One region of the Weizmannia agrestimuris genome, then DNA from elsewhere that is predicted to be linked to it. Evidence: riboswitches for the same ligand, from Rfam matches in the RefSeq annotation. Region 1 holds a riboswitch; each other region holds the start of a gene.
The links. Region 1 has a riboswitch for S-adenosylmethionine ahead of NFR98_RS14355 (sulfite exporter TauE/SafE family protein). Riboswitches for the same ligand answer to the same signal wherever they lie in the genome.

Region 1 (7,296 bases):
TCATAAAAGAGCCGCTCAACTGCAGCACCAAAAGCAGCAAATAGATAAATGTTACTACCGGCGTAAACAGTTTATTTAATTGGTCCACAAAGCCGGTAAAAGCGAGTAGAAAGAAAAAGATGCCGGTTACAATCAGTGCGCCTGCCAAATATTGCAGAGATTCAGTGCTTGAACTGTACAAGCTGCCGACAAGCCCTGCATAAATGGCAAACACGCTCCACCACAGCCCGGCCGGCCCTTCATTGATCGGCATTCTGTGGCCGAAAATGCCTTGCAAAAGTCCGCCGATCCCGAGCACAAAAAGCGTCCGCTGCACAAACAGGGCAGTCTCACCCGCACTGAAATGGAAAGCATCCGCAATCGCAATCGGGGCCGCGATCGACCCGGCGATCATAAATGCCATCCACTGCAGCGACGAAATCAATGTTTTCATAGACACACCGTTCTTTCCGTTCAAAAAATGGAAAATACCAGTAAATATAATTATAGCAAAACAGGTTTTACATTTTAAACATAAAACACTTCGCCGACGGGGGAGGGATAGCGGGCATGGCGGACAGCGGCATAAACAGGGGTTGCAAACCGGACGGGGCGCGGGTTAAGCCATGTTTTTTGCCTCTATTTAAATGATATATATGTGGCAGGGGCTAAGCTATGTTTGGATCCGCAAAAAATTTCTGATCGATCTTCATGCAGAACGCTTTTTGTATGAACTTGTCACTAAAAGAGTTTGCGGCTGCCTTCACTTAGGCGTGCTATCTCGAAAAAAGTTATGATGGATAATTTTTGCTGGTGCTGTGTGGTAGCGACATGGCCGGTTATGTTAAGGAATCGAGCAAAAAAGGTGTTGTTCCTTAACATAGAGGCCGTCTATGTTGAGGAAGCGAGGTCAAAAGGCGTTGTTCCTTAACATAGAGCCCGTCTACGTAAAGGAAGCGAGCGAAAAAGGTGCTGTTTCTTAACATAGAGCCCGTCTACGTAAAGGAAGCAAGCAAAAAAGACGTTGTTTCTTAACATAGAGTGCGTCTACATTAAGGAAGCGAGGTAAAAAGACATTGTTCCTTAACATAGAGGCCGTCTACGTTAAGAAAGTTCGGTAAAAAGATGTTGTTTCTTAACATAGAGGTCGTCTACGTAAAGGAAGCGCGGTAAAAAGACGTTGTTTCTTAACATAGAGCGCCTCTACATTAAGGAAGCGAGCAAAAAAGGCACTGTTCCTTCAAATAGAAGCGTCTATGTTCATTCTTTGCCAAAATTTGTTTGGGTAAAAACAATCCGGGCAATGGATCCCTTGCCCGAAAACATTCCTTATTCTGTGACGCTTACGCTGGCGCTGGCAACTGCCCGTTTGTGTCTTCTGATTGTATAGAAAATGAGGATGGCCCATATTGCCGCAATGGCTGTATAGGTAACGCCGTACCAGCCGCTACCGGCGCCCGCCATTTTTAATAAAGTTTGCACGTTGCTGAACACAATCATGCCGCTGACAATGACAGCCAGCAAATGAGCCGGCAGGATTTTAACCAGATAGGCTGCAATCGGCGCGGCGATCAGGCCGCCAAGCATGAGGGCGATCGTCCAAATCCAGTTAATTTGCATAGCGCCGAGGGATAAGAGGAAACCGATGCTTGATGCCAAGGATACAGCAAATTCACTAGTATCCACCGAGCCGATCACTTTCCGCGGTTCGATGTCATTTCTGGACAGCAAAGCCGGTGTGGCGATAGGGCCCCAGCCGCCGCCCCCCGTTGCATCAAAAAATCCTGCGACAAAGCCAAGTGGGATAAAAAATATGTTTGACCTGGTTTGCTTTTTGACTTTCGACGCCCCGCGCGTATTGAACAGAAACCGGGTAAGAATATAGAGGCCAAGGGCGATCAGAAAAATAGAAATGTACGGTTTTAATGTGCTTGCAGGAAGATGGCTAAGCACGGTTGCCCCGAGAAAGGCGCCGACAGCTCCAGGTACAACCAGTTTCCAAATGATCCCTTTATCGACATTCCCAAATTTCATATGTGAAACTCCGGAAGCCGCCGTTGTAAAAACTTCCGCCAAATGCACAGAAGCTGACGCGACAGCCGGCGCAATCCCGAAAGCTAGCAAAAGTGAGGTTGAAGTCACCCCGTAACCCATTCCAAGAGATCCATCCACCAATTGCGCGGCAAGGCCGACAAGTGCTAAGACAATTAATTTTTGCATGTTCATGTTCCCCGCTTTCTTCATCCATAAATTTGATTCATCCTGATGTAGAGGAATTATACGCATCAGGGCCTATCCTGGTTCAAACGGCCGGCCTTGCAGAAATAAAAAATCTTTCCGCCATTTTTACGGAAAGACAGCGAGTAAAGGATAAGCGCTTATCTTCCAAAATGGTACCCATTTTGCTGGAATTGGCACCTTGCTGCTCGCTGCAGGTTGCCGGACTTCATAGGGCCAGATCCCTCCGTCGCTCTTGATAAGTTATTTGTTGTTTAAAATTTTATCAGAAAATAAATGGAAGTCAATATAATTATTTCAAGTTTTTTTATCGGATTTATACGAATGGGGGGATAAAGAAAAAAACTTCCCATCAGATCACGCTCTGTCGGGAGTTTTTTTCTTTACGCTGGATTGGTTTTAAAAAGCAGGTCATCAGGATCAGGCGGGGCATCATGGCCGCTTTCATTTGCTTCACAAAACGAAAAAGAGTCCAAACGGGTTAGCAGGCCGTCCCATTCTGGCAGTTTGTACGAGCTGCACACCCGTGCCTGCCCCCTTCCCGCCCAGAAAACGGTTTAATCAACCCCGCTTGTTTGTGCCCGCTTATCGCACAGTTGATTTCTGTCCTTTCCCTGCCTAAGGGAACCGGTTTTATCAACACAGCCGGCTGGAGCCTATTCCTTTGCTTTAATTCTCAGTGACAAGACGACGAGCACGATTAAAATAGCGAGGCAGACGCTTGTTCCAATCGGGTTGCCTCCGCCCAGCAAAAAGGACAGGAAAATGCCTGCCAGTGCAAGCAGCGCAATCCAGACCATGAAAGGATACCCTTTTACACGGAAGGAAGGCAATTTTGCATACGACTTCCGGAGTCGCAGTTCGGCTGCACAGATGGCGATCCAAACAAGGACGACGGTAAATCCCGGAATGGTCATCAAATAGCTGATGACCTCATCCGGCGTAAGATAGGCCAGAATCACGCCGGCTAAAATAAACAGCGAGGTCAGCAAAATACTGATCAGCGGGACGCCTTTCCGGGAAATTTTTAAAAAGGCGCGTGGCGCTTCTCCGGACTGCGCCATGTTAAACAGTGTGCGCGAAGTGGCATAAATGCCGGAATTGGCGGCAGAAAGAACGGCCGTCAAGAGCACAAAATTCATCACATGGGCGGCAGCGGGGATCCCTGTGCGGCTGAATACCTGTACAAACGGGCTTTCCACGGAAGAAACCTGGTTCCATGGGATAATGCCGCAAATGACCAGGATTGGCAAAATATAAAAAAGCATGACGCGGACAACGGTCTGTTTAATGACACGCGGCAACACTTTCTCGCTGTCTTTTGTTTCCGAAACGGTAACACCGATCAGTTCCGCGCCGCCGTATGAAAACATAACGATCAGAAAAGCGCTGAACGTACCGTGAAGCCCGTTCGGGAAAAAACCGCCGTGCGCGGTATAGTTAGACACCGTGGAAGATGTCCCGGGGAATAAACCGAATAAAATCAGAGCACCAAGCAGGATAAAAACGATCAACGTGATGATTTTAATGCCGGCAATCCAAAATTCAAATTCGCCGTAGTACTTCACTTCAATTAAATTGATGCCGACCACGAAAGCAGCACAGAGCAAACTGAGTAGCCATAGTGGCGCTTGGGGAACCCAGAATTGCAGGAAGCTCCCGGCTGCAAGCAGTTCCACAACTGTAACAATGACCCAGTTGATCCAGTACAGCCAGCCAATAATGAAAGAAACCCGGCTGCCGAACGCTTTGTGGATCAGATTTTGGACGTTGAGGCCGGGGTGGACGAGTGCCATTTCCCCAAGTGCTGACATGACAATGAATAAAAGTGCGCCGCCGATCAGGTAAGAAACGGCAACACTCGGGCCGGCAAGGCTGACGGTATCGGAGCTGCCTTTAAAAATGCCGGTTCCGATCATCCCGGCCAATGCGATGAACTGGACATGCCTTGGTGATAAGCCTTTTTGCAAATGATGTTGGTTTTTCTCCATTTCTATCAATCTCACTTTTCTGTTTTAGATAAACGCTTTTCAGTGCTAAAGCATTTATTCTATTTTAGCAGAAAAAAAGGAATATTGATATACAAAAAAATGGAATCGCCGGATGACAGATGTACCCGCATTTCACCAAAGCAAAATGTAAAAAAACGACGGGGCACCACTCATCGTAGCAACTCGCCGTTCTGTTTAATATGTGTCCCGGGATGGTTGCCGAAGCGCTGAATATCCATATTTAGCATGTCGTTCTGTTTAATTTTTGCTCCGGGATGGGCCGGAAGCAGAGGAAAATGCGCAGACGTGCCCTCTTTTCTGCTTACTTTTTATCAAACCCTTGGCGTTCTACAAATTCCTTCATAAAAACGCGCGATGGTTCTTTGAAAAATTGTGCCATTTGGCCTGTCCAGGTATCGTTCCTTTTTCCGTTTGTGCGTTTTGTATAATATTGCGAAACCGTTTCATTGTATTCCTTCAGATCGCGCAAAAGACGTTCATCAGCCGGATATTCATCTTCGAAATAAACATGCTCAGCCGCCATGCGTGGTTTTTTCGCAGACGGATCGGCCGGATAGCCGATTGTCATTGCAAATAGCGGAAGGACATATTGCGGGATTTTCAAAAGTTCGGCCACTTCTGGCAGCCTGTTGCGCAAGCCACCGACATAACAAATGCCAAGCCCCATCGATTCCGCAGCGAGCGCGGCATTTTGCGCAGCCAGTGCCGTGTCGATGAGCGCGACCATAAATTTTTCCGTTGTCTCAAGTGTATCTTGCGCCTCTACGCCTTCCATTTGTGCCGCAAGTTCATGTTTATGGAGATCGGCACAGAAAATGAGCAGATGGCCGCATGTTCCGACATGTCGGTTCCCGGTCAGTTCTGCTAATCTTTGCTTCCGCCCGGGATCCTGAATGCCAAGAATCGTATAGGCCTGGACGAAATGAGAAGTGGCGGCTGCCTGCGCGGATTCCACAATCAGGCGGATTTGTTCATCGGATAGCGGCCGGTCTTCATAATGGCGGATCGACCGGTGATTGAGAATCGTTTCAATGATGGTATTCATTCCTTTACACTCCTGTCTTTGGTGAGTCCACTGTATGTTCAAATATAGCACAGAAAAAAACGGCCGGCATGAAAGGTGCTTGTTGTCCAGCATGGCCACGATGATCTGCCAAAAAATATTTTGATTAAGGCTAAATTAACCTATTTTCGCTTCGGTATACCCAAATTGAACTTCGAGTATGTTCATGCGAGGGGCGGAAGAACATTTTACCCTTCTCCATTATTTATATATCCGCCTTTATGATGCCGGGAGCAGAAGCTAGTGAAGGCGTTCGATTTCATTTTGCACAAACGTAACTCTCTCATGCTGCTATATCGCGCCGGCCGATCCTTCCGAAGTTCCGGAATTTCCGTCCGATGAAAAGAAAAACACTGCAACCCTGATCCGGAGGGCTGCAGTGTTTTTTGCTATTCGAAATTAAGCTGATAGTCTTCTGATTTGATCATCTTTAATTTTTTTGAAAAAACATAAATGAATCCGACATTTAAGATAAACGGCAGCACAAAGAAAGTGCTCAGCATAATGGCAATATTTTTCGCAGTCCAGCCGCCTTCAGCAAGATGCATGAAATTGAGCGGGCCGACTAAGCCCGACAACCCGAATCCTGCACTGTAAGGCGTGCCCTGAATATGAAAGACGCCGGCAAGCGCACCGAGAACGGCAGCAGTGATGAGCATCGGGAAAGCAATTTTCGGTTTCATAAAGAAGTTTCGCATCTGAATTTTCGGCGAGCCAAGTACATGGGCAAGGGCGGTACCGAGCGAGTTGGCTTTATAGCTGGCGATGGCAAGCCCGACCCCGGCGGCACAAATGCCAAGATTTGCCGCCCCTGAACTGACACCTGAAAGCATAATAACGGTTGCTACGCCGACTGTTGAAATCGGCGATAAAATAATCAGGCAAAAAATGACGGCAATAATGGCGCCCATTACGACAGGCTGCATGCTTGTCACATGTGCCACCCCGACGCCGACCAGCCCGGTAGCCGCTTTAATAAATGGCAAAATTGCAAGTCCGATCATGCCCGGTATTAAAATACTCAATGTCGGGACCAGGAGGATGGAATAAGCCTTTAACCTTGTTCCGACCCACTTGACGAATAAAACCGCCAATGCCGCTGTAATCCCTGTATTGATGACAATCCCGATCCCGTTTAAAGCAAATGCGCCGGCAGCCGTTTTCTGGATCGCGCCGCTCCCAACCATTGCGGCAATGCCGACACTTGCAATTTGGATCGGTGTCAATTGAAAGGTAATGCCGACCATAACGCCAATCAATACAGGGAGCATGCTCATGATGATAACGGTTGCATCCACAACATGCTGCAAATAAGGCGCATGCGGGATAATCAGTTTCAATATCTCCCCGAGTAAGGCGTTTGGGATCAGAGAAACGACAATGCCTATGCTCATTCCGTTTAACAGTTTGCTAAAGAAATCTTTCATTATTGGAAGCCCCCATTTTGTTTTGACCTCGCTGCTGACGCTGCCGGATAAGCGCCGATGCTTGTCTGTTTGCGTATGATTATATAAAACATTCAGATTATAGTCAACAAAAATTTTTAATACTTTACCGCGTGTGTGCACATATGCATAAAAGTACTAAAAAGCATATAAAATGAACTTAAGTTTTTCGTGCCAAAATCAATTACGATCAGGATAGACATTGCTTTTGGCAACACATAAAGAAGTAATAATGTTTAGTTCAGCTTATATATAGGGCTTGCTAAATAAGCAAAATTCCTAGATTTGGTAGGAATGCTGACAGCTTTGGCAAAAATTTAATACAAAGGGTTTTATAAAAAATCCAGGGAAAAGCTTGCACTTGAAAGCTGATTCAATGAATAGAGAAGACAGAATCGCATTTTCGAAGATGGCTTCTTCTATATTTTTAGACAGATCTTGCTGACAAACTCAGAATCGGAATCGGGGGTTCAGCAAGCCCTAACATGACGCCCTCTATGTGAAGGAAGGCCTTCATTTTTTCGCGCTTCCTTAACGTAGACGGGCTCTATGTAAAGAA
Region 2 (7,296 bases), on a different contig from region 1:
GCCGGAATTCGGCCAAAGGGCAATGCCTTGTGAACGGAACTGAACCAGCTTGCGGGTAGCGCGGAGAAAGAACGGATCCGGCGGGAGTGGTGCCGGAGTATTGGTGAATGGAACTGCTAAAATTTTTCAACTGGGCCTAGACCGGTGTGGACAGGAATATTGGCGAACGCAACACGTCTTGCAAGTGTGCCGCCAGCCTGGTTCTTCGGGATGAAATGGGCAGGATTGAAAATACTAATCGGAAGAGAGGCCGGCTTCTAAAACTGGAAAAGAGAACTGGTCGCAGCGATTTAAAAAGGCTGGCAGCTACTCCCGCCAGAATCGAATACTTGAGGTAAAGGGCCGGCCTTCCGCATTTGCTTGAAAAAGGAGGAGAAGTCCAAAGATGGAAACGGACTACAAAAAAGCTTGCGGCGCATATGCTGTCATTTTTGATGCGAAAAAAGAAAAAGTCGGGGTGGTGCCATCGGGCAGCGGCTACAGGCTGCCGGGTGGGGAAATCAGCCGCGGGGAGTCTGAACTTGCCTGCCTGATGCGGACAGTCGGCGCGGAACTTGAAATCGCGGGCTTTTTAGGCAAAGCGGCACAGGAAACGGGCGCGCGGTCCATGGATGAAGGCCTGTTTTATTTAGGAAAATGGGAACAGCCCCGCAAAGGAAGCCATAACTTGGAATGGCTCAACCTTCACGAGGCTGTGGAAAAAATGGCCGGTGCCCACCATCAATGGGCAGTGCAGGAAGGAATCAGCGCCGTCCAGACAAGCACCTGGTTTTAACTGGGTTTCCGCTTTTGCTTAAATGAGCAGACCCTTGGTACTCGCCGTAACCTTTTGGGTTGCTGCAGCGTTTCCGCTTTTACAGAAATGAGCATACCACAATTTAATTGGAGTCTCATTTTAATTTAAAATGCGGGCTCCCGTTTATGCTTATATAAGCGGGCCGCCGAGTTTTTCAATGTCATCCGGCACCGAAAATTGCCGGAAATTTTCTTTGAACCGGGCTGCAAGTTCGAACGCTTTTTCACGGTAAGCCTGCTTGTCCGTCCATGTATCTGCCGGATAAAGGACGTCATCTGACACCCCTTCAATATGAACCGGGATGTGTAGCCCGAAAATATCATCCTGCCGTGTTTCGGTATCTTTCAGTTTGCCGTTTATCGCAGCCCGGACCATGGCCCGCGTATCGCTTAATTTCATGCGGGAACCGGTTCCGTACGGGCCGCCTGTCCAGCCGGTATTGACAAGAAATACCTGGACGTTGTGCCTGTCAACTTTCTCGCCGAGCATTTCCGCATAAACGGCGGGCTCAAGCGGCAAGAACGGCGCGCCGAAGCAAGTGGAGAACACGGCTTCCGGGCGCGTGACGCCGCGTTCGGTACCGGCCAGTTTAGAAGTGTAACCGCTTAAGAAATGGTACATGGCCTGCTCTTTTGTCAGCCTGCTGATCGGCGGCAGGACACCGGATGCATCGGCCGTCAGGAATATAATGGTTGACGGATGGCCGGCCATGCCGGAGCGGGCAATATTGCCGATGTTTTCAATCGGGTAAGCAGCCCTTGTATTTTCCGTCAGTGCATTGTTGTCATATTGCGGTTTGCGGGACACCGGATCTACGACCACATTTTCAAGTACGGTCCCAAAACGGATCGCCTGGTAAATTTGTGGTTCTTTTTCTTCCGTAAGCCCGATGCACTTTGCATAGCATCCGCCTTCAATATTGAAGACACCGCTGTCGGACCAGCCGTGCTCATCGTCCCCTATAAGTGCGCGCTCCGGATCGGCGGAAAGCGTCGTTTTCCCGGTCCCGGACAAGCCGAAAAACAGGGCCGTATCGCCGTTTTTCCCAGTATTGGCGGAGCAGTGCATGGGAAGGATGCCTTTTTGCGGCAGCAAGTAATTCATGATGGAAAAAATGCTTTTTTTCATTTCGCCTGCATATTCCGTCCCGCCGATCAAAATTATCCGGCGTTCAAGTGAAATCATGATGAACGCTTCGGAATGCGTGCCGTCAAGCGCCGGGTCTGCCTTAAACAGCGGCGCGGAAAGAATCGTAAATTGCGCATCGTGTTGATAGAGCTCCTCCGCATCCGGCCGGATAAACAATTGATACGCGAATAAATTATGCCAGGCGAACTCATTCACGGTCTGGATCGGAAGGCGGCTTTTTGGATCGGCACCCGCAAAACCTTTAAACACAAAAATTTCGTCTTTCCCTTTTAAATGCCGGACCATTTTTTCATAAAGCCTGTTGAACACGCCGGGAGAAACCGGCTGGTTGATTTTGCCCCAGTCGACACGGTCTTTTGATTCGGAGTCGACGACAATAAATTTATCTTTCGGTGACCTTCCTGTATATTTTCCTGTTGCAGCAGAAATGGCCCCTTCCGTTGTCAGTACAGCTTCTTTCCGTTCGATAATTTTTTCCATTAATTGTGGCACGGAAAGCTGCATGCGTACGTTTTCCCCCGACAACAAAAACTTTAAATCGTCAGAAGCGCCAATCAGATCCATTTTCATAAACCGCCCCTTTGAATAACTTATTTCACTTTAAACGATATCAGTATAACATATTCATCCGTTTATTACATACTTTTTTCCGGGAAAAATGCAGAGGACAAAGGGGAGAAGGGCGAAAAAATCATTGACAGCGCCTGCTAAATTGCGTATGATTTTACTTTGAACGGATACTCTTATCCCGAGCTGGTGGAGGGACGGGCCCGATGAAACCCAGCAACCCGCCTCTGGAACAGGCAATGCGCTCGCAACGCAGCTGCCGCTTGACTTCCAGGCAAAGGTGCTAACCTGCAGCAAGGAATGTTTCCTTGAACGATAAGAGTGAAAGGCGCGATTGATTGAAGTCAAAACCTTTCCACTCATGATGAATGGGGAAGGTTTTTATTTTTGGCTTTGTACATGAAATGAATCGAGTTTAGGGTATGAGTACCGTTTCCAATATGTAACCATATAAGGAGGAAAAGCGGATGTTAAAAGGACGGCATTTGTTCACATCGGAATCGGTGACGGAAGGCCATCCGGACAAAATTTGCGACCAGATTTCCGATGCCATTTTGGATGCCATTTTAGAAAAAGACCCGAATGCCCGCGTTGCCTGTGAAACTTCCGTCACGACAGGGCTTGTGCTCGTCACGGGGGAAATTTCCACCAATACATATGTGGATATTCCGAAAGTGGTGCGCAAGACCATTAAAGAGATCGGCTATACGCGCGCGAAATACGGGTTTGATGCGGAAACCTGCGCGGTGCTGACATCGATTGACGAACAGTCCGAAGATATTGCGCGCGGCGTTAACCAGGCTTTGGAAGCCCGCGAAGGCGGGATGAGCGACGAAGAGATTGAGGCAATCGGAGCCGGCGACCAGGGCCTGATGTTCGGGTTTGCCTGCAATGAGACAGAAGAGCTGATGCCGCTTCCCATTTCGCTTGCCCACAAGCTTGCCCGCCGTCTTGCTGAACTCCGCAAACAAGAAGTGATCCCGTATTTGCGCCCGGATGCAAAGACACAGGTGACAGTTGAATATGACGAGAACAACCAGCCTGCCCGGATTGATACGATTGTCATTTCAACGCAGCATGATCCTGACATCAGCGCCGGACAAATCCAGGAAGATATGAAAAAATACGTCATTGAACCGGTTGTGCCGGCACACTTGCTCGATGCGGATACAAAGTATTTGATTAATCCGACCGGCCGCTTTGTTATCGGCGGCCCTCAAGGGGATGCGGGGCTGACCGGCCGCAAAATCATTGTCGACACGTACGGCGGCTATGCACGTCACGGCGGCGGCGCATTTTCCGGGAAAGACCCGACGAAAGTGGACCGTTCCGCTGCTTATGCCGCCCGCTATGTTGCGAAAAATATTGTTGCGGCAGGCCTTGCGGAAAAATGCGAGGTACAGCTTGCGTATGCGATCGGGGTGGCGAAGCCCGTTTCTATTTCCATCGATACGTTTGGGACCGGAAAAGTGCCGGAAAAAGTGCTGATCGAGGCGGTCGAAGCTCATTTTGACCTGCGCCCGGCCGGCATTATCAAAATGCTCGACTTGCGCCGTCCGATTTACAGGCAGATCGCTGCGTACGGGCATTTCGGCCGCGATGATTTGGATGTGCCTTGGGAAAAAACGGACAAAGCCGGGGCGTTGAACGAATTCGCCCGCAATCATATCGGAAAATAATATGAAAAAGAGCGCGCCTGGTATACAGGCCGCTCTTTTTCATAAAACGGCGGGAATAAGGAATCCTGTTTGCCTCATTTTTAACAAAAACCCTGCAAACTGGCGGAAAACATGCTAAACTATATTACATGTGCAGAATTTGGCCGTCAAATTTTGGCGGAAATGCATTTGTTTTTTAAAGAAATAAATTTACAATAGAGTATATCGAAATGAAGTAGGTGACTTTTTACATGTGCGGATTTATTGGCTGCGTCCATGACCATCCCGTTACATTATCAGACGAAGACAGGCAACAGTTTAAACAGATGAATCATATGATTGAGCACCGCGGCCCGGATGATGAAGGCTTTTATGAAGACGAGCATATCCAGTTCGGTTTCAGGCGCCTGAGCATTATCGATATCGAGGCGGGGCACCAGCCTTTAACATACGAAAACGAACGGTACTGGATTATTTTTAATGGCGAAATTTATAACTATGTGGAATTGCGTGAAGAACTGCTAAAAGAAGGGATGACATTCGAAACGAATTCGGATACGGAAGTCATTCTTGCCATGTACAGCCGTTACGGCGAAAAAGCAATCGGACGTCTGCGCGGGATGTTCGGGTTTGCGATCTGGGATAAGCAGGAACAAACGCTTTGCGGCGCGCGTGACCCGTTCGGCATTAAACCGTTCTTCTATTATGAAGACGGCGATAAAATGTATTTCGGTTCTGAAAAGAAAAGCATTTTGCTTGCCATGGAAAAACCAGAACTGAATTATGATGCTGTCCAATATTATTTAACCTACCAATTTGTGCCCGAACCTTTCACCATGACAAAAGACATCCGGAAACTTGAACCGGGCCATTATTTTGTGAAAAAAATTGGCAAACCGATGGAAATCAAACGATATTGGAAAGCATCCTTCCACCCGGTTCATAAAAGCGAGGACGAATTTATTCAAGAAGTGCGTGACGTAATGATTGATTCGGTGAAAGTCCATATGCGCAGCGATGTACCGGTTGGCGCATTCCTGTCGGGTGGGATCGATTCCTCGATTACGGCATCGATTGCAAAACAGTTCCATCCGGGCATTAAAACATTCTCCGTCGGCTTCGAACGCGACGGCTACAGCGAAATTGATGTGGCCAAAGAAACGGCGGAAAAACTCGGGGTTGAAAATATCAGCTATGTGATCACGCCGGAAGAATACATGAAAGAACTGCCAAAAATCATTTGGCATATGGACGATCCACTCGCAGATCCTGCCTGTGTGCCCCTTTATTTTGTGGCGCGTGAAGCAAGAAAGTACGTGACCGTTGTTCTGTCTGGCGAAGGCGCGGATGAATTGTTCGGCGGCTATAATATTTACCGTGAACCGCAGTCGCTTGAAGTTTTTGATAAAATTCCGGCTGCCGGAAAATCTATTTTGAAAGCTTTGGCGAAAGTGTTGCCGGAAGGGGTAAAAGGAAAAAGCTTTATCGAACGCGGCGTCACGCCAATGGAAGACCGTTATATTGGCAATGCGAAAATGTACACCGAAGAAGAAAAACGCGACTTGCTGTTGACTTATAACAACAGCCTTGACTACCGTGACATCACAAAGCCGCTGTACAATGAAACAAAAGGCTATGATCCGGTTAACCGGATGCAATATATCGATATCCATACGTGGATGCGCGGCGATATTTTGCTGAAGGCGGACCGGATGACGATGGCCCATTCACTTGAACTGCGTGTGCCGTTTTTGGATAAAGAAGTGTTCCGGGTCGCTTCGCAAATTCCGGCGAGCTTAAAAACGTCTCATAACACAACGAAGTATGTTTTGCGCAAAGCGGCAGAGGGCATTGTGCCGGAACATGTGCTGAATCGGAAAAAACTCGGGTTCCCGGTCCCGATCCGCCACTGGCTGAAAGATGAAATGCATGATTGGGCGGCAGAGATCATCAAAACGAGCCCGACCGATGACATCATCAACAAACAATATGTACTGAAGCTCTTGGAAGACCATTGTGCAGGCAAGCTCGATTACAGCCGGAAAATCTGGACCGTGCTCATTTTCATGCTCTGGCATGCCGTGTATATGGAAGACAAGTACGATTTCCAAAAAGGCGCACAAGGGCGGCTTGCCGGCGCTTCGCTGTAATCTCCAAAAAATCGATTCACAATCGGGAAAATAACCGGATAAAGTTGTCCGCAAAATGAGCGGGCAGGAGGTTTTTCCGTCTTCAAAAGGGGATGGAATTGTGAAATGGTCCGATGTTCGTTCAGCGTTTCACAGTAAGAAAGCTGGGACAAAAAAGGGGGGTCTGGCCCCGCTTCCGTGTAATCGGAAACGGGGGCAGGCCCCTTTATCGTATAACGCTTTTTTCGTATATGCCTGGTAAGCTTTGCATTTATCCCGGTTCGCAGCATGGCTTTTTTTGTTCATTTTTTCGCTTGTTTGCGGCTTAAAACAGTGCGGCTGCCGATGCTTTTAAAGAAGGCGTTATTTTTGTCCCCGCCGGTAACCTTTGTCAGCGCCCGACGGAATTTTTATAGTACTGTGCTTTTTCGGCATATTCGCGGACGATGCGGCGCATGTCCTGGATATCTTTTTCGGTAAGTTCACGGATCACTTTTGCCGGGCGGCCGAACGCAAGCGTATGCGGAGGAATCTTTTTCCCGGGCGTTACAAGGCTGCCGGCGCCAATAAAAGCGCCTTCCCCGATTTCGGCGCCGTCAAGAATAATTGAACCCATGCCGATCAAAGCTTTTGTCCGAACATGGCAGCTATGTAAAATTACCTGGTGGCCGACCGTCACTTCATCTTCCAGTATGAGCGGTGTTTGCGGGCTTTCGTGCAGGACGCAGTTATCCTGGACATTTACCTTTTGTCCGATTTTTACCGGTGCGACATCGCCGCGGATAACGGTTCCAAACCAGATGCCGGATTCATCGCCGATTTCAACGTCCCCCGTAACGGTCACATTGTCAGCAATATAAGCAGTTGGCGCAATCAAAGGGGTTTTTCCATTGTAAGCATAAATCATATTCATACCCTCCTATTTTGATCTTTTCTTTTATCTTAAAGAATTGGGAATAAATTGTGAATAAATCGGGTTAAAAATGGCATATGTTTT
Region 3 (7,296 bases), on a different contig from region 1:
GCAGAATCCAGGCACCCGGAGGCATGCCGGTTTCCAAAATATTTTCCGCCAGAATTCCGGTGATCCGGTCCCCGACGCCGAGCGGGCGGCCGTACGTAAACACAATATGCGGATAACGTCGTTTCGCTTCCCGGATCGCACGCGGGATATCCTCATAATAATGCCCGGCACTCAGCAGCAATACCGGCACAACGGCGATTCGCCCTGCGCCGCCCCGGACAAGCGCATCAATCCCTGCTGCAATATCCGGTTCCGCAATTTCCAGATAACAAATTTCCTGGAGATCCGCATCCACCTGTGCCATCGCTTGCCGGATTGCCGCTGTTGCTTCCCGGGCGGTTTCGGGCACACGGCTGCCGTGGCTGACATATAAAACACCTTGTTTCATACCCGTTCACCCGGTACAGGCCGGAGCAGCGGAAAGCTGTTCAAACCATTTCAACTCATCGCGCAGTTTTACCACTTCTCCGATGATCAAAAGCGATGGGTTGCGCAGCCCGTCCGCCTTTTCACTTAAATTTCCAAGCGTGCCGACCGCGGTTTCCTGTTTTTCTGTCGTGCCCCAGCGGATAAGTGCAGCCGGCATATCCGGCGATTTGCCGTGCTTTATCAGTTGCGCACAGATGAGCGGCAGATTTTTCACGCCCATATAAATGCAAAGTGTATCAATTCCCGCATATTTGGACCAGTATGCATCAAGGTCTTCGCCTTTTTTCGTGACGCCCGCGATAAAAGCAACGGATGTACTGAGCCCGCGGTGGGTGAGCGGAATGCCGGCATAGGCGGGCACGGCGGAACCGGACGTAATCCCCGGAACGATTTCAAACGGAATATGCTTTTGCACCAGTACTTCCGCCTCCTCCCCGCCTCTGCCGAATATAAACGGATCGCCGCCTTTTAAACGGACAACAGTTTTGCCTTGGTTGGCAAACTTCACAAGCAGGTGGTTGATCGTATCCTGCGACATCGTATGGGCGTCCGGCTTTTTCCCGCAGTAGACGAGTTCCGCATCCGGCCTTGCTTCTTTTAACAGATCCGGATTCACCAGGCGGTCATATAAAATGACATCCGCTTCCCGGATCATGCGCAATCCTTTCACTGTGATCAGTTCCGGATCGCCGGGCCCTGCCCCGACTAAATATACTTTTCTCATTTCTTCACCTGCTTTAAACTTAATCGGATAACTGGTTGGTTTGGTTTATGCGCCCACTTCTCCCGGAGTGGCTGTAGCAGCGGCTTAGAAGGGATGGCCGTTTTTGCCGCAGCACCACCTGGCAGCCTTATTTTTTCTGAACCGTATGCAGCCCGCATTCGGTTTTATGAAAGCCCGCCCATCTTCCTGCTCTTGAGTCGCTGTTTCCAGCAGCACGTGTGCACGGGAAACAGCCGATGCTCGGATATCCCTGGTCATGCAATTCGTTATACGGAAGATGATGGGACTTGATATAGTTCCAAACGTCATCCCATGTCCAATGAATCAGCGGGCAAATTTTAATCGAATGGAACCTTTCATCTTTATTGACAAAATTCGTTTTCGCCCTTGTCGGCGATTGCTCCCGCCGCAAGCCGGATATCCAGGCCGCCGCTCCCTGCAGCGTTTCTTCAAGCGGCTTGATTTTCCGGATATAGCAGCATTGGTCCGGATCCCTTTTCCAAAGGGCAGATCCGTATTGCGCCGCCTGTTCATCAAGCGTAAGCGACGGTTTTTTCATTTGGATATTTAAAGCCGGATATTTCTTTTTCACTTTTTCAATCAATTCGTAAGTTTGCGGAAAGTGCAGGTCCGTATCCAAAAATACGATATCCGCATCTTCTCTGACTTTCGAAATGAGATCAATCAGCACCATTCCTTCTGCGCCGAAGCTGCACGCATATACCACTGATTTACCGTACGTGCCATATGCCCACTGCAAAATTTCCAATGCACCCTTTGTTTTATCTTCCGGCACGAACGCTGCAAACGGATCCGACGTAAACTGTTCATATGTGAGCCGCGTTTGCTCCACTCTATTCCCTTCTTTCTTATTCGATTACTAAGGATTAAACGACAAAAATCTTCTTACCCTGAAGTAAGAAGATATCCATTCCCGGGAAATCTTCTTATCTTTCAGGCCACCACCTGCAGGAATTGGCACAGTACCCGTTTTCGGACCTGCTGCCGAGGCTTCACAGGGCCCTTCCCTCCACCTCTCTTGATAAGAAAATAACAACATATAAGCTTGAAGTTTATTGTATACCTTCTTATGCTATTCGTCAACGAAAAATTCAGACAAGGAAAAAAAGACCCATTCTTTTGACCGGATGATGCAGAAAATTGACATAGGGAGGAAAAAATGGCTGAATGGAAGCAAGACGAGGTGAAAATATGATGCATTTGGACAAACACCACGAACCAAGAACAAACGGAACATTACTGCGGCAACTCTCCCGCCGGCCGTTTCAACTGAACAGGCTGATTGAAGAAAACCTGCAGCTTTTTCAGATGTATTGCAATCCCAATTTTCCAAAGCCGTTTTCCTTCTCGCACCTGCTCTTGAACCGGAAATACCCTGTTGGACCATGCAAGACCTTCGCAGACGATAGCGGACTTGTTTACCCTGAATGGAAAACGGAACTGGACAAGGAATACAATAGGCTCCTTGAAACGGCCAATCGCGAAGTGAACATCCTTGACTTCGGCGCGATCGGGGACGGAAAAACCGACAGTACAACGGCGTTTCAAAAAGCAATCGGCAGCGGGCGGGTAAAAGTGATCGTGCCCGCGGGTACTTTTCTCGTCAAATGGCTCAAGCTTCCTTCATGGACATGCCTGATCGGCCGCGGGAAAGGTGTTACAACGATCAAATTCCACCCGGGTGCGCCGAAAAAAACGCGGCTCGTCCAAAATGCCGACTTCCGGTACGGCAATGACCATATTCTCGTAGAAGGCCTGACGCTTGATTGGAATGTGGAAAGGCTCGGTCAAGCAGAAAAAACTTCGGCCGGAAACAACCGGTCGAGCTGCCTTACTTTTGCTCACGTCACGTACGGCTGGGTGAAAAACGTGGAAGCTGTCAATGCTGGCCTGCACGGCTTTGATGTGTCATCCACCCGCTATCATTATTTGGGCGACGGGTTCCTTGCCCCCGGGAGAAGCCGTTATATATGGCTCGACGGCATCACTGCAAGCGGGTTCGGAGATGATGGCATCACAACCCACCACAGCGACTATATTTTTATTTCAAACTCGTACTGCTTCCATCCGAGCGGCAGGGCCCATACGGAAGGTTTTTCCAACTCCAACGGCATTGAAATTGATGACGGCTCCCGCTATGTGTGGCTTTGCAATAACGCCACAACCGGTTGCTTCGGCGGCGTGGAAATCAAAGCCCACCACAATGCATCGGCCGCTTCCCATGTCCATATTTACGGCCATCTTTCGGTCCGGGACAACCGTTCTTTTAATTTCCGGCACATCGGCCACCATAAAGGGAAAGATGCCAATTCGAAAAGCGCCAACCATATTGTCGCGGCAAATCTTGTCTCTATTGCACCGGTTTTTACCGATTTATATAAAGATTCCACACCGCGCAGCCTCGTCGTTTCCGCATACCAAAATGTTGTAATCAACGGGCTCACCGCAATCGGCGACCCGGATTACGATTTTAAAGGTAATCCCGTGATCGCCATCCAATACCGGGCAAAAAACGTTGTCCTGAAAAATATTAACATCAGCGGGTTTAAAAATGCAAAACGGATAAAAGGCAAAGACAGATGCGTGTTGGTAAAGTGACTGCAGGGAGTTTCCGACATTTACGCTGGTCATTTGGCTTATCAGGTATAAATTTTTATTTTTTTAAGCTGTGAATGGGATAATTGGTCCTAATAGGGCTTCTATGAACCATAACTCGCTTTTCGTTCTTGGTTAACGGTCTTGATGAGGCATCTCGGAACCATCACACGGCTTTCATTTTTTGCTAATGGTCTTGTTGTGGCGTCTCAGAACCATTACACCATTTCAATTCCAAGCTTTCGGTCCCGAGGCGGATTCTCGGAATCATTACACGGCTTTCATTTTTTGCTAATGGTCTTGTTGTGACTTCTCAGACCATATCATGGCTTTAATTCCGGGTTAATGATCCGTAGTGGTAAGCATGCCATTCTTCCCACTATGCAAAAAGGCTGCTCCGAAAGCCTCGGATCCTGCTTTCGGGGCAGCCCCTTTTTACAGCACCTTGCTCAAGAATGCTTTTGTCCGTTCTTCCTGCGGGTTTTCGAACAGTTCCTGCGGCGTGTTTTCTTCGACAATATAGCCGCCGTCCATAAACAGGACGCGGTCCCCGACTTCTCGGGCAAAGCCCATTTCATGCGTGACGACGACCATTGTCATGCCGTCTTTTGCCAGGCTCCTCATGACTTCGAGCACTTCCCCGACCATTTCCGGGTCAAGCGCAGACGTCGGTTCATCAAACAACATGATTTTCGGTTCCATCGCAAGCGCGCGGGCGATCGCAATCCGCTGCTTTTGCCCACCCGATAACGAATCCGGATACGCGTCCGCTTTTTCTTCGAGCCCAACTTTGCGCAAAAGTTCAAGCGCCTTCTGCTTTGCTGCTTCTTTTGAAAGCTTCCGCACCTTGATTGGAGAAAGGGTAATGTTTTCCAGAACGGTCATATGTGGAAAAAGATTAAACTGCTGGAACACCATGCCGACTTCTGTGCGGATTTTATTGATATTCGTCGACTTATCCGCGATATCAACACCTTCTATGTATACATGGCCGTCTGTGATCGTCTCAAGCAGATTGATGCAGCGCAGGAAAGTCGATTTCCCCGAACCGGACGGGCCGATGACGACGACCACTTCCTGCGGTTTGATCTCGACATTGATGTTTTTCAGCACCTCGTTATCCCCGAAAGATTTTTTCAAATTCACCACTTTGATCATTCTGTTGCCAACCTTCTTTCTATGAAGCGTAAAAGGAAGCTGAGGGAAAGCGTCAAAACGAGATAAAGGAAGGCAGCTGTCAGATACGGCTCCCAAACCCGGTAATACTGCGTTTCCATCGCCTGCGCCCAATATACAATTTCAGGTGCGGCAATAACGGATACGAGCGATGAATCCTTAATGAGTACGATAAATTCATTGCCAAGCGGCGGGATCATCCTTTTAAAAGCCTGAGGCAGAATGACATAGCGCATTGCCTGTACATGGCTGAGCCCAAGCGAACGGGCTGCTTCCATCTGCCCTTTTTCGATGGACTGCACGCCGCCCCGCAAAATTTCCGCCACATACGCGGCTGAGTTAAGCGAAAGGGCAATCACCCCGGCGACAATCCCGTTCGTTTTCCCTAAAAATAGCGGCACAGCGCCGAAGTTGACGATCAAAATTTGCACAAACAGCGGCGTTCCGCGGAAAAACCCGACATAGCACAGGAACGGGAGAGCGAGGATTTTATTCCGTATCATTTCCCCGAGCCCGATCAAGAGCCCTAAAAGCATACCGAACAATATACCCGCCACGGAAAGCCCGATCGTTAAAAGCGTTCCTTTCAACAAATACGGCAAATATTCGATGATGATATCAAAGCGAATATCCATGTGTTTCCTCCCTAGGCCAAAATTGCGCAACCTTAAGTTACGCAATATACAGTTTATGAAGCAGCCGGCGCGCACCGGCTGCACTTGAAAAATTATTTCTGCTGGGCTTTCAGTTTTTGAATATCCGGTTCGGTTTTGAACCATTTTTTATAGATTTTGGTGTAGGTGCCGTTGTCGTAAATTTTATTGATCGCTTTGTCGAAATCCGCTTTCAGTTTGCTGCCTTTCGGGAACATCAGGCCGTAATATTCGGCAGGGAACGCCTTCGTATCTTTGATGACTTTCAGCTTTTTGTCCGGGTTGTTTTTCGCGTATTCCTCCACAACCGTATTATCCGCAACGACCGCATCGGATCCGCCTTCGACCAAATCCATGATGGCCGTTGTGTTTTGCTTGAACTTTTTAATGTTTTTGTTATTTTTTCCAAACAAGCCTTCCAATACTTCCTGGGCGGTCGTTCCGCTTTGGACGGCGACAGTCTTGCCTTTTAAATCCGCCGCGCTTTTAATATCGCTCTTTTCCGGTACTAAAATTTCGTTCGTCGACAGGAAATACGGCACCGAAAAATCATACGTCTGCGCGCGTTCTTTCGTGATCGTAATCGAGGAAATGGCCATATCCGCCGATTTGTTTTTCACTTCGACAAACAAAGGATCCCAGCCGATGTTTTTCAACTGGACCCTGTAGCCGGATTCTTTGGCGAGGGCATTCATGACATCGACGTCAAAGCCGATAATCTGCCCTTTATCCATGTATTCAAACGGCGCATACGCAGCGTTCGTGTCGACTTTGATCGTTTTTTTCGTCTCCGTGCCGCTGCTGGTTTTGCTTAATCCGCATGCCGAAAGTGCCAAAACAAGAATCAATGCAAGCACGGATGCCGCAAATTTCTTCATCTTTTTCCCCCCTGTTTTTTCAATTTTCAAATCTACTCAAATAATAGCATAATGTTGTATGTATTTACAAAATTTATTATAACATTAAAATTTGAATTGTTTTTTACTTTTGTAAGATTTTCTGACTAAAATTTTTTGATGTGTAAAAAAAGCGGCGGGCCTGCACCCGCTGCTTTTTTGAAGATTACAATCCAAGTGAAATATATTTGACTTCCAAAAATTCTTCGATGCCGTAGCGTCCGCCTTCCCTGCCGAGCCCGCTCTGCTTGAAACCGCCGAATGGAGCCTGCGGGGTGGACGGGAGCCCGTCGTTCAGCCCGACAATGCCATACTCCAGCCCCTCTGCAATTTGAATGCCTTCCGAAATATTTTCCGTAAATACATACGCAGCAAGACCGTAAATGGAATCATTGGCACGCCGGATCGCTTCATCAATATCCGTAAATTTCGTTACCGGTGCAAGCGGCCCGAATGTTTCTTCTTTCATGCATATCATCTCATCGGTAACATTGGAAATGACAGTTGGTTCAAAGAAAAGCCCATCTTTCGCGCTGCCGCCTGTTTCCACGGTAGCTCCCTTTTCCACCGCGTCTTTGACGTGGTGTTCTACTTTTTCAACCGCATTCCGGTCAATCAGCGGCCCGATATCCGTACCTTCTGCAAGTCCGTCCCCGACACGGAGCGCTTTCACTTTTTCTGTGAATTTCTTGGTAAAAGCTTCATACACTTCTTCCTGTACATATATGCGGTTCGAGCATACACAAGTCTGGCCGGCGTTGCGGAATTTTGCAGCGACCGTGCCCTCAGCAGCTTTATCGAG
Region 4 (7,296 bases), on a different contig from region 1:
GGAAAGAAGGCCGCCCGGATTTCCCCGTACATCAATAACAAGCCCTTCCATGCCGCGGTTTTCAAGTTTTTCGAGCTGCTGTGCAAAATCTGTTGCCGTATCTTTTGAAAACTGGGTAATGCCGATATAACCGATTTTTTTCCCGTTTGCCTTTTTCATTTTCGAGTAGACCGTGTCAAGCGGGATTTCATCACGTTTGACCGTCACTGTCATCTGTTTGCCGGATCCGGCCCTTGAAATACCCAGCTTCACATTGGAGCCTTTTTTTCCTCTGATTCGTGTTGTCACTTCGTATAAGTCCATGCCTGCCGTACTTTTTCCGTTAATTGTTGTAATCACGTCTTCCGGGCGCAGTCCCGCTTTTTCCGCCGGGGAGTTTCTATAAGGAGAAACAATCAGTATTTTTCCGTTTTTTTTGGTAATTTCGGCGCCGATGCCTTGAAAAGAGGAATCCAGCGTGTCATTGAATTGCGCGGCTGTCTCTTTGTCCATGTAGACGGAATACGGATCGTCCAATGTACTGACCATGCCTTTGATTGCGCCTTCCACGAGTGTTTTTTCGTCAACTTTCCGGACATAGGAACTTTTGATTAATTGGTATGCCTGGGCAATTTTTGTGAGGTCCGGCATATTGCTTGTCCCACCGGTTGTTTCCTGGCGGGTGGGGGCTGCCTTGTCCTTTTGTGAAAACCATTGGCCTGCCGTATAGCCGCCGCCTGCACCGGCAAGCAGCGATCCCGAAATCGCAAGCGCCAGCCATTTTCGTTTCATGGTGATGCCCTCCTTGTACAAGAAGCGCCGCCAAAAGCGGGGTTCTTCATCTCGATAATTCAATATATGTACAAGCCGGGGGGCATATGCCGGGTAGCGGAAAAAGACGGCGAAAGTCCCGCCGAGGATGCAAACAGGCTGCCGTGAAGCTAAAAAATGCGTAATGCAAAACGGGCTCTGGTTTCTTTAGGGGATACGCGATCCGGCCATGACCATGCTGTTCACAAAACAGCACGAACGGGACGGAGCCACCATCACAACATGTAAAAAAGAAGCCTCTTCCGCTAAGAGCCGGCAAAGCAAAAACGGAAGAAGCCGTAAAGAGGTTGAGGGGTTCTCCCCCCGCGCTAAAATGACATCTTAGCATCGCAAAAAATATGGATACGTTTCCTTGGTTCACGAAACGGCATCCAATTGCGGAACGGGCCGGTAACCCGCCGCAAAGTCTTCAATCATGGCGCTTGCCGTCGGAAATTTTCCGGCACCCGGACCTGTAAGGGTAATTTTTCCGATCAGGCTGCCGTAAATCGTGATGGCATTGTTGACGCCTTCCACCGCATAAAGGGCGTGTTCGGGAGGGACAAGGACAGGCTTAACGGATGCTTTCAGCGTACCGCCATCACGGTATATGTCCGCAATATGCTTATAACGGAGTCCCTGCCGATCCGCTCTTTCAATATCCGCAAGCGAGAGGCCGCCTATGCCTTCAACTTCTACTTTCTCCCAGTCCGGCTGGGTTCCGAATACGAGCCGACTCAGGATCATCAGCTTGCAAAAGGCGTCCTGCCCTTTTACATCATTGCCCGGGTCAGCTTCTGCATAGCCGTGCTGCCTGGCAATTTCCAACGCTTCTTCAAACGGAAGATGTTTTTCGCGCATGGCCGATAAAACAAAATTGGATGTGCCGTTTAAAATCGCCTGTACACGCTGGATATCATTAACCTGAAGCTGCTGGGAAATCGTCCGAATCACAGGGATGCCGCCTGCAGTTGTCGCTTCGTAACCGACAAACACGCCTTTTTCTTTCGCTTTTTCAAGCAACACATTCCCATATCGTGCAAACATGACTTTATTGGCAGTAATGACGTGGCAGCCTTTTTCAATCGCTTGTAAACAGTAGGAAAAGCCTGGTTCTTCCCCGATAATCGCTTCAAACACGACTTCAAGGCCGGGAATGGCGAGAACTTCCCGGAAGTCCGTCGTAACGAGTACAGAACTGTCAATGTTCCGCTTTTTTCGGGGGTTTTTGATCAGAACCGCTGCAATCTCTACCTCGGCATGCAGCTTTTCTTTCAGCTGCTCCCGGTGGGTCCGGACCGCTTCGTACACGCCCTGGCCGACCGTCCCAAAGCCGAGCAGCGCTGCTTTAATCACTCTCATTATCCAAACTCCTCCCTACATCTAGCGCTCTTTCGCCTCTGAAGCGTTTTGTTCATTTAAAACGGTCAAGCGGTCCGACAGTATTCGGTGCAGCCGGTATCCAGAAGCTCCCGATCTGGATCAGGTATGCAGACCGTCCGGGCCGCAACATTGTTCAATGGGATCAGCCCAGAACATCGTATAAGTTTTCCGGATCGCCTGTTGGCATTCGCATGGCGGCCTTCGCACGAATCTGCCGGACCCGCTCCCCGCTTTTACCGGGCTGTAACGGCTGTTGCTTTTGTAATGGCCTGATCGAGGTCGGCTGTCAAATCTTCGACGGCTTCAAGCCCGACGGACAGGCGGATCAAATCGCCTGTGACCCCTGATTTTTCCAGTTCTTCATCGCTCAGCTGCGAATGCGTAGTCGTTGCCGGGTGGATGATCAGCGATTTCGCGTCGCCGACATTCGCTACATGCGACCACAGCTTAATATTGTCGATCACGCGTCTTCCTGTTTCCCGGCCGCCTTTCACACCAAAGTTGACAATGGAGCCGTAACCGCCGTTCAAATATTTTTGCGCCAGCTCATGGGACGGATGGTCTTCAAGGCCCGGGTAATTGACCCAAGCAACATCTGGATGGTTTTTCAGAAATTCCGCGACTTTCAATGCATTTTCGTTATGCCTTTCCACACGCAGATGCAGCGTTTCAAGCCCTTGCAGGAATAAAAAGGCGTTGTCCGGGCTTAAAGCAGGCCCGAAGTCGCGCAAAAGCTGAACGCGAAGTTTTGTGGCGAACGCAGCCTGTGCCGTGTCGACGCCGTAGCGCAAGCCGTGATAGCTCGGATCCGGTTCGCTAAAGTCCGGGAATTTGTCTGTGTTCCAGTCAAAACGCCCGCCGTCAACGGCAACACCGCCGATCGCCGTTCCGTGCCCGCCGATCCATTTTGTCGCCGAATGGACAACCACGTCCGCGCCCCATTTGATCGGATTCGCGCCATACGGAGAAGCAAACGTGTTGTCGACAATCAAAGGAATACCGTTTTCATGGGCCACTTCCGCCACTTTTTCCACGTCGAGCACCTGCAGGCTTGGGTTGCCGATAATTTCCGCGTACAATGCTTTTGTTTTCGGGGTGATCGCCTGGCGGAACGCTTCAGGGTCGGACCCGTCCACAAACTTGACGTTAATGCCGTATTTCGGCAATGTCACAGCAAACAAATTATAGGTGCCGCCGTAAAGATTGCTGGCGGATACGATGTCATCACCCGCACGCACGATGTTCAAAATGGAAAAGGCAATGGCCGATGCGCCGGATGATAAACCGACAGCCGCTGTTCCGCCTTCCAGTGCAGCAACACGTTTTTCAAAAACATCCACAGTCGGATTGCCGAGACGGGAATAAATGAAACCTTCTTTTGATAAATTGAAGACGCCCTCCGCATGTTCTGTATCCGGAAAAACGTAAGAAGTCGTCCGGTATACCGGTACGGCGCGCGATCCTGTCGCCGGGTCCGGTTCCTGGCCGCCGTGCAACAATAAAGTTTCCGGTTGGAATGATGGTTGTGTCATTTTAAAGCCTCCTGATTTTTTAAAATTTTTTCGTGAAAGATGGAAGAGGAAATGAAAAAACCCTCTTCGTAAGGGAAGAGGGTTACAATGTATGTAAGTTCCTCCCTTATCTTTCAGACGCATGTCTGTAGGAATTAGCACCTTTTCAGGCAAATGCCTGAAGGTTGCCGGGCTTCGCAGGGCCTAGTCCCTCCGCCGCTCTCGATAAGAGTTTCTTTTCATAATTCAATTTTGAATGACTTATTGTTTAAGATTATAGAAGAACAATGGCAAACCGTCAACCTTTTTTTGAAAAAATTTTCTTTTTCTTCTACAATATTGGCGACAATAGCCGGGAAATGGACTCTTTAAACCGCACATAAAGCGGCCGGTTCTGGTAATCATGGAGCGTTAATTCGGTTGATTCGGCCATATCGTCCCGGAAAACGCCGGCAAGTGTGCCGGAAAGCTCACGGTCGTACAGCACGGCGTTCACTTCAAAATTGAGACGGAAACTGCGCACATCGATATTGGCCGTCCCAACGGAAGCAATTTTCCCGTCTACGACAATCATTTTCGCATGGATGAACCCTTTTTGATAAATGTACACTTTGACGCCCGTTTTTAACAGCTGGCCGATGTTGGAAAGCGTCGCCCAATAGACAAACATATGATCCGGTTTATTTGGAATCATAATCCGAACATCCACTCCGGATAAGGCGGCAAGCGTCAGCGCATTCAGGAGGCTGTCATCCGGAATAAAATACGGTGTTTGCAAATAAATATATTTTTTGGCGGAATTGATCATTTTAATATAGCTGTTTTTAATCTGCTCCCATTCAGAATCGGGGCCGCTTGAGACGATTTGGATATCGGTTTCACCCTGCGATGGGATGACCGGGAAATAACGTTCTTCATCTCTTACATCATGCGGTGACGCCTGATTCCAGTCCAAAATAAAGCGAGTCTGCATGGCATAAACAGCACTCCCTACAATCCGTAGATGCGTATCCCGCCAGTAACCGAATTTCTTATTCAGACCAAGATACTCATCCCCAACGTTAAAACCGCCGATATATCCGATCTGCCCATCAATAATCGCCAATTTCCGGTGATTCCTGAAATTGACGCGCAAATTGACGAGCGGGATCCGGGCAGGAAAAAAGGACGCCACTTCCCCACCAGCAACAACAAGCGGCCGGAAAAATTTGCGGCGGAACAGCATCCGCGACCCCATATCATCATAAAGCAGCCGCACCTTTACGCCTTCTCTTGCTTTTTGCGACAGCAGTTCAATCAATTCATGGCCGAGGCGGTCATTCCGGAAAATATAATATACAAGATGAATACTGTCTTTTGCATTCCGGATGTCTTCAAATAAAGCCTCGAATTTTTTCCTGCCATCTGTAAAGATATCGACGTGATTGTCCTGGGAAAGGATCGCCCCGTCATTCATCAGCAGCATATAAACGAGATCCTTGTACTGGATTGTCCGCTCATCATGAAACGGAAACCGGTTTTCGCGCAGCAGTTCAATTTGCTGCTGGGAAATTTCCTTAATGCCAATCTTCTCCTGTACTTTCCAGTCGAAAATTTTACGGCGGCTTAAATTTTGTCCAAATACCAAATACAGGATAAAGCCGGCAATCGGCAGGAATAACAGAACCAAAAGCCATGCCCAAGTTGCGCCGACATCCCGCCGTTCAAGGAAAATAACGGTTCCCGCCAGAATAAAATTCAAAAGAAACAAGATAACTAGTAGTACCGTTATAATCATTGCGTTCTCCTTTTCGTACACCCTTTGTTCCTGCTTGAGGTTTGTTCCCGGCCGGTATCCGGGAACACGGTGAAGTGTTTTGGAATTGATATAGGATATGTTTGCGCAGCAAAAATAACAATTGTATCATACCATAATATTTGCGCCTTACCTATCGTACAGCACTTTCCCTGCCATTGCATGCAAAAAGAACCGCACCAATGGATACGGTTCTTTTTTTCGTTCTTATTAAAAGTTAACGTAGTTTCTCGGGTTTTGGGCACCGGTATGTGGCGGTGGTGTCCAGCGGCCGTTATAAATTTCAAAGTGAAGATGCGGTCCTGTTGATTCCCCGGTATTTCCCATTGCTCCGATCTGCTGCCCTTTGCTGACGTGCTGCCCGGTGCTGACGCTGTACGAGCTCAAGTGGGCATAAACGGTTGTGTACAACTTCCCGTTAATGTAATGGGTGATCATGACGCAATTCCCGTATGAAGAAGAGTGATACGCCCTGAACACGACACCGTCGGCTGCAGCGACAACCGGTGTCCCGATGCTGTTGGCAATGTCAATGCCCGGATGGAACCCGCCGGAACGCCCGCCGAATTCAGATGAAATATATCCGGATGCCGGTCGCGTAAAGGACCCGGAAGATACTTGCGGAAGGGATCCGCCGGAATGGCTCCCGGAACTTGACTTGACCGATGCAGAGCGGGTTGTCCCTGCGTTTGATCCTGCTGATCCTATTGATCCTGCATTCGTTTGTGCCTTTGCTGCTGCATCTGCTTTTGCCGCCGCCTCTTTTCTTGCTTCAGCCTGCTTTTTCGCAAACGCAATCGCTTTTTCAATGGAAGCTTTCTGGTCAGCCAGGATGCTCTTTTGTTCGCTCAGCGACATTTTCTCTTCTTTGAGGCTATCTTTTTGTTTGTCCAGCTGTTTGATTAACGCCGATTTCTCGCTCTCATCCTGTTTCAGACTGTCTTTTAATGATTGTAAATCAGACAGCATCGATTCCAAATCGGACAGTTTCTTCTCTACTGATGCCTGTTTGTCTTTTAAATCCTGTTCATCTTTTTTCTGTTCTTCCAAAATTTGCCGGTCTGCTTCAACCAATGTCTTCACTGCCGAAAAGCGGTCAATAAAATCACCGACGCTTTTCGCTTCCAAAAAAACATCCAAATAATTAACCGAACCGCCGCCGTTTTTCTGCATTGCGCGGGCGCGGTCTTCTAAAATGGCGTTTCGGTCTTCAATCCGCTTTTTGATTTCGGCGATATTTTTCTTCAGATCAGCAATCTGGCTTTTCGTTGTGCTGATATTCTGTTCCTGCTCGCTGATTTTTTTGTTCGCCGATTGAATTTTAGACTCAATCGCCTCAAGCTGGCTGCCGAGAGAAGCCTGCTTGTCTTGAATGTTGGAAATCTGGTTGTCTTTTTTGTCCATTTCGGATTGGACATTGGAAAGTTTACTCTCAATCTCGCTTTTTTTCTGCTGCAAATCTCCTGCCGCACTCGCATTGGACTGGTAGCCGAACAGGCCGCCCAAGCTGAGCGTGCATACAACGGCAGCAGGCAGAATGGAACGCTTCTTCATCTTTTTCCCCCTCAGAGCAATATGGTTTTGTTTTATGTATCCGGGGACGCAACGCCCCGTTTTTCCTATGTTTTAAAACGAACGGAAAAGGGTATAGCATAAAAATCAGGCGGACGGGACCGGAATACATCCCTGCCGTTCCCGTTACACTTTCAAATAACGGCGGATCGACATCGAACTTCCCCAGATTCCGATGCAGACGCCAAGCACGAGCAGCAGGCCGTCTACGCCGTAAATGAACGGGCTGATATCAAGCATATGGAT

Region 2: linked by a shared signal. The riboswitch ahead of metK (methionine adenosyltransferase) and the one ahead of NFR98_RS14355 (sulfite exporter TauE/SafE family protein) in region 1 are both predicted to bind S-adenosylmethionine.
Region 3: linked by a shared signal. The riboswitch ahead of NFR98_RS09080 (phosphoadenylyl-sulfate reductase) and the one ahead of NFR98_RS14355 (sulfite exporter TauE/SafE family protein) in region 1 are both predicted to bind S-adenosylmethionine.
Region 4: linked by a shared signal. The riboswitch ahead of NFR98_RS07900 (O-acetylhomoserine aminocarboxypropyltransferase/cysteine synthase family protein) and the one ahead of NFR98_RS14355 (sulfite exporter TauE/SafE family protein) in region 1 are both predicted to bind S-adenosylmethionine.

The regions. Positions count from the first base shown of each region.
Region 1 is NZ_CALPDC010000057.1:223-7,518, reverse strand. It holds gene NFR98_RS14360 (purine/pyrimidine permease) at 1-433, opposite strand, end outside; gene NFR98_RS14355 (sulfite exporter TauE/SafE family protein) at 1,309-2,265, opposite strand; SAM riboswitch class I at 2,355-2,462, opposite strand; gene NFR98_RS14350 (amino acid permease) at 2,874-4,208, opposite strand; gene nfsA (oxygen-insensitive NADPH nitroreductase) at 4,531-5,274, opposite strand; gene NFR98_RS14340 (PTS sugar transporter subunit IIC) at 5,682-6,719, opposite strand.
Region 2 is NZ_CALPDC010000014.1:26,918-34,213, reverse strand. It holds gene NFR98_RS07725 (NUDIX hydrolase) at 386-775, shown strand; gene pckA (phosphoenolpyruvate carboxykinase (ATP)) at 926-2,515, opposite strand; SAM riboswitch class I at 2,686-2,834, shown strand; gene metK (methionine adenosyltransferase) at 2,980-4,191, shown strand; gene asnB (asparagine synthase (glutamine-hydrolyzing)) at 4,422-6,320, shown strand; gene NFR98_RS07705 (gamma carbonic anhydrase) at 6,691-7,206, opposite strand.
Region 3 is NZ_CALPDC010000019.1:23,392-30,687, reverse strand. It holds gene NFR98_RS09090 (sirohydrochlorin chelatase) at 1-388, opposite strand, end outside; gene cobA (uroporphyrinogen-III C-methyltransferase) at 395-1,153, opposite strand; gene NFR98_RS09080 (phosphoadenylyl-sulfate reductase) at 1,281-2,006, opposite strand; SAM riboswitch class I at 2,098-2,202, opposite strand; gene NFR98_RS09075 (glycosyl hydrolase family 28-related protein) at 2,342-3,772, shown strand; gene NFR98_RS09070 (amino acid ABC transporter ATP-binding protein) at 4,205-4,927, opposite strand; gene NFR98_RS09065 (amino acid ABC transporter permease) at 4,924-5,580, opposite strand; gene NFR98_RS09060 (basic amino acid ABC transporter substrate-binding protein) at 5,673-6,476, opposite strand; gene NFR98_RS09055 (NAD-dependent succinate-semialdehyde dehydrogenase) at 6,661-7,296, opposite strand, start outside.
Region 4 is NZ_CALPDC010000015.1:3,092-10,387, reverse strand. It holds gene NFR98_RS07910 (S41 family peptidase) at 1-771, opposite strand, end outside; gene NFR98_RS07905 (homoserine dehydrogenase) at 1,168-2,151, opposite strand; gene NFR98_RS07900 (O-acetylhomoserine aminocarboxypropyltransferase/cysteine synthase family protein) at 2,406-3,704, opposite strand; SAM riboswitch class I at 3,808-3,915, opposite strand; gene cls (cardiolipin synthase) at 4,015-5,460, opposite strand; gene NFR98_RS07890 (murein hydrolase activator EnvC family protein) at 5,689-7,032, opposite strand; gene ftsX (permease-like cell division protein FtsX) at 7,177-7,296, opposite strand, start outside.